One region of the Streptomyces sp. B8-7 genome, then DNA from elsewhere that is predicted to be linked to it. Evidence: riboswitches for the same ligand, from Rfam matches in the RefSeq annotation. Region 1 holds a riboswitch; the other holds the start of a gene.
What was found. Region 1 has a riboswitch for cobalamin ahead of metE (5-methyltetrahydropteroyltriglutamate--homocysteine S-methyltransferase). Riboswitches for the same ligand answer to the same signal wherever they lie in the genome.
Positions count from the first base shown of each region.

Region 1 (3,365 bases):
TGGATGACGGACGTGCCGGCGGCCTCCAGGTCGCCCACCTCGTCGCGCAGGGCGAGCGCGACCTGCCGGGCGGTGTCGCCGAGCGGCTGGTCGTCCCGGACGAAGGACCAGGCGAGCATGGTGACGGGCCCGGTGAGCATGCCCTTGACCGGACGGCCGGTCAGGGACTGGGCGTAGGCGGTCCAGCGCACCGTCATCGGCCCGGGGCGGGAGACGTCGCCGGCCAGGATCGGCGGACGCACGTAGCGGGTGCCGTAGGACTGGACCCAGCCGTGCCGTGTGGCGAGGTATCCCGTCAGCCGCTCCGCGAAGTACTGGACCATGTCGTCGCGTTCGGGCTCGCCGTGCACCAGGACGTCCAGGCCGGTCCGCTCCTGGAAGGAGATCACCTCCCGGATCTCCGCCCTGATCCGCTCCTCGTAGCCGGCGCTGTCGATGCGGCCGGAGCGCAGGTCGGCGCGGGCGGTGCGCAGTTCGCCGGTCTGCGGGAACGAGCCGATGGTGGTGGTCGGCAGCAGGGGCAGGCCGAGGCGGGCGCGCTGCGCGGCGGCCCGCTCGCCGTACGGCTGCGGGCGGCGGGAGTCGGCCTCCGTGACGGCGGCGGCCCGGGCGCGTACGGCCGGGTCGTGTGTCACGGGGGAGTCCGCCCGGGAGGCCAGGTCGGCGCGGTTGGCGGCCAGTTCGGCGGCGATGGCGCCGGTGCCCCGGGCGAGGCCCCGGGCCAGGGTGACGATCTCGGCGGTCTTCTGCCGGGCGAAGGCCAGCCAGCGCAGGATCTGCGGTGCGACGTCCCGCTCGGCCGCCGTGTCGAGCGGCACGTGCAGCAGGGAGCAGGAGGCGGCGACGTCGACCCGGCCGGCCAGACCCAGCAGGGTGCCCAGCGTGGCGAGGGACCCCGCGAGGTCGTTGACCCAGACGTTGCGGCCGTCGACCACTCCGGCGACCAGACGCCTGCCGGGCAGCCCGCCGACGGCGGCGAGCGCGTCGAGGTTGGCGGCGGCGGCCCCGGTGAAGTCCAGCGCGAGACCGTCCACCGGCGCCCCGGCGAGCACCGACAGCGCGTCGCCCAGCCGGTCGAAGTACGAGGCGGCCAGCAGCTTCGGCCGGTCGGTGAGGGTGCCCAGGGTGCGGTAGGCCCGCCCGGCCGCGGCCAGTTCGGCAGGGGTGCGGTCCTGGACCAGGGCGGGTTCGTCGAGCTGCACCCACTCGGCGCCTGCGGCGCGCAGATCGGCGAGCACCTCGGCGTAGACGGGCAGCAGCCGGTCCAGCAGGGTCAGCGGGTCGAAGTCCGCGGGGGCGCCGGGGGCGGGCTTGGCGAGCAGGAGGTAGGTGACCGGGCCGACGAGCACCGGGCGGGCGGAGAGGCCCAGCGCAAGGGCCTCCGTCAGCTCGGCGACCTGCTTGCCGGAGTCGGCGGCGAACACCGTGTCCGGGCCCAGCTCCGGAACCAGGTAGTGGTAGTTGGTGTCGAACCACTTGGTCATCTCCAGGGGCGCCACCTCCTGGGTGCCGCGCGCCATGGCGAAGTAGCCGTCGAGGGCGTCGGCCTCGACGGCGGCACGGTGCCGCTCGGGGACGGCGCCGACCATGACGGTGGTGTCGAGGACGTGGTCGTAGAACGAGAAGTCGCCGGTCGGCACCTCGTCCAGGCCCGCCTCGTCGAGCTGCCGCCAGGTGGCCCGGCGCAGTTCGGCGGCGGTGGCGCGGAGCGCGTCGGCGGTGACGCGGCCCTTCCAGTAGCCCTCGACGGCCTTCTTCAGTTCCCGGTTCCGTCCCTGACGGGGGTAGCCGTGCACGGTGGCCCGTGCTGCCGCGGCTGCGGACTTCGCTGTCACGGAGATCTCCTTCGCGAGATGAATCCCTGAGATCCCGGAGACGGGACGAGAGCGCGAAGGGACGACGAACCGGGCGGACCCGGCTCCGCGCGGCGGGGCACGGTCGTCCGCCTGGTGTGTACGCCGACCCGCCCTCGAGGTCACCGGGATGTCCGCGCACGAGTGGTTCGCACGCGGGCAGTTGGCAGGTCTTCGGACTCGCGGGCCCGCCCTGACGTCGTCAGGGCACCTACTGGCCGTCGCTTCCCGGGCCCTTCCGGACCCAGTGCTCATGACGGCGGTCGTTCCCGCTCACCGCTGCGGGGCAGTCCCGGATTCCCACCGGGTTCCCTCTTGCGACGCTCCCGCCTGGCGGACGGGGCGAACCAGCTGCTGCGAGCAGCCTACGGCAGTGCGGCGGGGCCGAGAGCACGACGAGGGGCGGGAAGCGCGTGGGTGCGCTTCCCGCCCGTTCCCTGTGTCACCCCGCCGGGACCCTCACCCCGGCGGTGTGGCGGGCCCCTCAGCCCGCGTCCGGCCGGGTCCTCACCCTGGGACCCGGTCGTCGTGGTGGACCCCGCGCCCGGTGCGGCCGGGGGGTCCTGCATGCGCCGTCCGCCGGGGCGGCGGCGCGGGCGCGTGCGGCGGCTCGCCGGACCCGCGGTGGAGGGATGCGGTGGCGCCCGCGCCCCTCCGCCGGCCGCCGGCCGCGCCGCCGCGGTGGATCGCTGCGGTCACCCCGTGGACCCGGTCCGCCGGACCAGGTGGCGGGCGTAGGCGTCCGGCGTGAAGAACAGGGGCAGTTCCCCGGCCAGCGCCGTCCGCTCGAACAGGTCCCTGACCTCGGCGGCGGGGGCGTAGGGGTGCTCGGCGGTGAGCGCGGCGAGTTCGTCGTCGAGGAGCCGCAGCACCGTCTCGCGGTCGGTCACCCGGTGCCGCAGCCACTGCCAGATCTGCACGCGGGCGATCTCGGCGGTGGCCGCGTCCTCCATCAGGCCGTCGAGGACGACCGCGCCCTGCCCGTGCAGCCAGGCGGCGAAGTAGCGCAGTGCGACGGCGATGTTGGTGCGCACACCCTCCGGGGTCGGCGGGCCGCTGACCCGGCGCACGGACAGCAGGTCGGCCGGGGTGACCTCGACGTCGTCACGGGTGCGGTCGAGCTGGTGCGGGTGACGGCCGAGGACCCCGTCGAACACCTCGCGGCAGACCGGGACCAGGGCAGGGTCGGCGACCCAGGAGCCGTCGTAGCCGTCCTCGGCCTCCCGCTCCTTGTCCAGGCGGACCGCGGCGAGCAGCGCCTCGTCGGCGGCCGCGTCCCGGCCGGGCACCTGGGCGGCCATGGCCCCGATGGCGTGCGCCCCGCGCTTGTGGCAGGTGCGCACCAGCAGTTCGGTGTACGCCCGCATGAAGGGGGCGGTCATCGTCACCTTGGCCCGGTCGGGCAGCAGGAAGTCGGTGCGGTGGCCGAAGGTCTTGATCAGGCTGAACAGGTAGTCCCAGCGGCCGGCGTTGAGGCCGGCGCTGTGCTCGCGCAGCTCGTGGAGGATCTCC
Region 1 covers NZ_JBYRRL010000002.1:144,051-147,415, forward strand. Annotated here, with positions in the region: gene metE (5-methyltetrahydropteroyltriglutamate--homocysteine S-methyltransferase) at 1-1,835, opposite strand, end outside; cobalamin riboswitch at 2,002-2,220, opposite strand; gene aceB (malate synthase A) at 2,549-3,365, opposite strand, start outside.

Region 2 (3,365 bases), on a different contig from region 1:
GAGTGCGGCCGCAGTCCGCCGCTCAGCAGCCGCATCAGGGTCGTCTTGCCGCTGCCGTTGCGGCCGAGCAGCGCCAGCGCGCGGCCCTCCCGTACGGCGAAGTCCAGCCCGTCGAGGACGTCCGGGCCGTCCTCGTAGGCGAAGGACGCCCCGTGCAGGGCGACGACGGCGGGTTCGGTCACGGCAGCAGCCTTTCCAGGACCAGGGTCAGTGCGGTCACGGCCGTGAGCAGCGCCAGCGCGGCGGCCGTGAAGGGGGCGGAGACGCGGGACTCGGGCACCAGCACGCGCAGGGTGCCGTCGTAGCCGCGGCCGGCGAGCCCGGACTGCAGCCGGGCCGCACGGTCGAAGGCCCGGACGAAGGCGGTGGCGCCGAGCCCGGCCAGCGAACGCCAGGCCGCCGCACGGGAGGTGTGCCCGAGCCTTGCCGCCTGCGCCTCGCGGACCCGGCGCACCGAGTCCAGCAGCAGGAAGCTCATGCGGTACGTCACCAGCGCCACGTCCACGACCGGTGCGGGCACCCCGGCCCGCACCAGGCGCGGCAGCAGGTCGGACAGCGGTGTGGTGAACGCGAACAGCAGCACGCCGAGCGAGGCGGCGGAGGTGCGCAGCATCAGTTCCCCGGCCCGTACGGCGCCCCCCTCCGCGAGCGACACCGGCCCGCCGGGCCCGCCGACCTGCACCAGCAGCGTGACCGCGCCGGTCGCGCAGAACCCGAGCGGCACCCGGTAGGCCCGCCACAGCCGGCGGCCGGACACCCGCGCCGGGCCCAGCAGCACGGCCAGGGCGGTGACCAGGACGAGGGCGGCGCCCGGCCAGGGCGGCAGGGAGACCGCCAGCACGGTCAGCCCCAGCCCCAGCACCGCCTTGTCCACGGGGTGGCGGCGGCGCCAGCGGCTGCCGTGCGCCGCCGCGTCGATGGGCAGCACGCGGACTCAGCCCCGTCCGGAGGCGGCCCGGCCGTCCGCGGCGGGCTCCGCAGCCGGGGACGGGACGGCCGCGTCCGTCCGGTGGGCCGTGCCCGCCGCGCCGGCCGTGTCCGACGGGTGGGCCGCGCCGGCCGTGTCCGACGGATGGTCGCCTCCGGCTGCCGCGGCCCGCCGCTCGCCCTGCCTCCGGCCGCGACGCAGCCCGAAGTAGTAGGCGAGGACACCCGCGCCGAGCGCCGCCTGGAGCGAGAACAGCGCCGACTCGATCTCCCCGGACGGCGGTTCGTACAGCGGGGTGAACCACGGCTCGTAGTCCGGTTCCAGCTCCGTGATCGCGGTCTCCGCCTCGCCGTCGGCGCCCGTGAACGGCTCCTCCTTGTGGTCGCCGAGACCGAGCGCCAGCGGCAGGACGGCGAGCGCCGCGACCAGCGCCAGCAGCAGCAGGTTGATCCTCGTGGCGCGCTTCACCGGGCCACCGCCTCGGGCTTGGGGGCGGCCGCCAGCACGCCGAGCCGGGTCAGTTCGCTCCTGCTGGACTGGGCGAGGAGCCGCATCACCAGCACCGTGAGCAGGCCCTCGCTCACCGCGAGCGGGATCTGCGTCACGGCGAAGATGGAGCCGAACTTCCCCAGCGCGCCCAGGAATCCGCTGCTCGGGTCGGGGAAGGCGAGCGCGAGCTGCACACTGGTCACGCAGTACGTGGCCAGGTCGGCGAGGAACGCTCCGAGGAACACGGCGACCATCAGCGGCGCGTCGTAGCGGCGCAGCAGCCGGTAGGCGGCGTAGCCGACCCAGGGGCCGGCGACGGCCATGGAGAACACGTTGGCGCCGAGGGTGGTGAGTCCGCCGTGCGCCAGCAGCAGGGCCTGGAACAGCAGGGTGATGGTGCCCAGCACGGCCATGATGGGCGGCCGGAACAGGATGGCGCCCAGCCCGGTTCCGGTGGGGTGGGAGCAGCTTCCGGTGACGGAGGGGAGTTTGAGCGCGGACAGGACGAAGGTGAAGGCCCCCGACGCACCGAGGAGCAGTGTGCTGTCGGGATGCTCCCTGACCTCCCGGGTCAGGGAGCGGACTCCGTGGACGACGAACGGCGCGGACGCGACGCCCCAGGCGATCGCGTGCGCCGGAGGCAGAAATCCCTCGGCTATGTGCATGCTTGAGCGAACCCTCTCCAGCACCTCGTGGATGGTTGACGCGCCCTGGCCGGTCTCCTGGCTGACGGGTGACACCGCCCGGTCTCCGCCTTCCCGGGTCCTTGAGGGACCCAGTGGCTGCCCTTGCGGGCCGGAGCCGGACTTCCCGATCACAGTGGCGAGGGCCGCACCGGTTCCACACCGGATTTCCCGTTCACCAAGGCGTGGCGACCCTAGTCCGCGGTGGTAGGCGGTGACAAGCGGGCTCGTCCTCCGAGACGGAGGACTGGGGGGCGCTCGAACCGTGCGGGGGCCGCATGCGTGCCGGTGCGCGCCCCGACGCCACCCTTCCCGCGCCCCCGTCCGGGCTGCTCGTCGGGCCGGGTGTGCCGGTGCGGCCGGTCGCCGGGTACAGGGGGTCCGCACAGAGAACCGGGTGCAGGGGGTCCGCACAGGCAAAAGGGCGGGCCCGGGACGGTGGGCCCGGGACGGTGGGCCCGGGACGGTGGGCCCGGGACGGCGGGCCCGGGACGGCGGGCCCGGGACGGCGGGCCCGGGACGGTGGGCGCGGGGCCGGGCCGGCGGGCGTGTGCCGTGCGGGCCGGCACCGTCCGCCGCGGGTGGTCCCGGTACGTCCCGGGTGACAGGGGGCCGGTGCGCCGGCCCGCCGCTCAGGACACCGCGCCCAGCCGTCCGCCGGGTCCGCGGTCCGGACCGTGCCCCTGCCTCGCCGCCGCGTCCTGAGCCCGCCCCTCCGGGACGTTCCTCGCCCACAGCGACCGGACGTGCCCGAGGTGGCGGCCGATGCAGGCCTCCGCGCCCTCGGCGTCCCCGGCGATCATCAGGTCGAGCAGTTCGAGGTGCTCCTCGGCCGACGGGATCAGCCGGTCGCGCTCGTCCAGCGCGGTCAGACCGTACAGCCGGGACCGCTTGCGCAGGTCGCCGACCGTCTCGACGAGCCGGTCGTTGCCGGCCAGCGCCAGCAGGGACAGGTGGAAGCGCCGGTCGGCCTCCAGATAGCCGATGAGGTCGTGGGCCCGGGCGGCGGCCACGATCTCCTGGGCGACCGGCCGCAGCGCCTCCAGTTCCTCCCGGGGCGCGCCGCGGGTGATCCGGCCGACGGTCGGGACCTCGATCAGCATGCGGATCTCGCTGTACTGGTCGAGGTCGCGCTCGTCGACCTCGGTCACCCGGAAGCCCTTGTTGCGGACCGGCTCGACGAGGCCCTCCCGGGCCAGGTCGAGCATGGCCTCGCGCACGGGTGTCGCGGAGATGCCGAAGTCCTCCGCGAGGCCGGGAGCCGA
Region 2 covers NZ_JBYRRL010000003.1:530,908-534,272, reverse strand. Annotated here, with positions in the region: gene AC5K6T_RS17520 (energy-coupling factor ABC transporter ATP-binding protein) at 1-182, opposite strand, end outside; gene cbiQ (cobalt ECF transporter T component CbiQ) at 179-928, opposite strand; gene AC5K6T_RS17510 (energy-coupling factor ABC transporter substrate-binding protein) at 935-1,396, opposite strand; gene AC5K6T_RS17505 (energy-coupling factor ABC transporter permease) at 1,393-2,082, opposite strand; cobalamin riboswitch at 2,113-2,298, opposite strand; gene AC5K6T_RS17500 (GntR family transcriptional regulator) at 2,733-3,365, opposite strand, start outside.
Region 2: it holds a riboswitch for cobalamin, as region 1 does, so the genes downstream of both, AC5K6T_RS17505 (energy-coupling factor ABC transporter permease) here and metE (5-methyltetrahydropteroyltriglutamate--homocysteine S-methyltransferase) in region 1, are expected to answer to the same signal.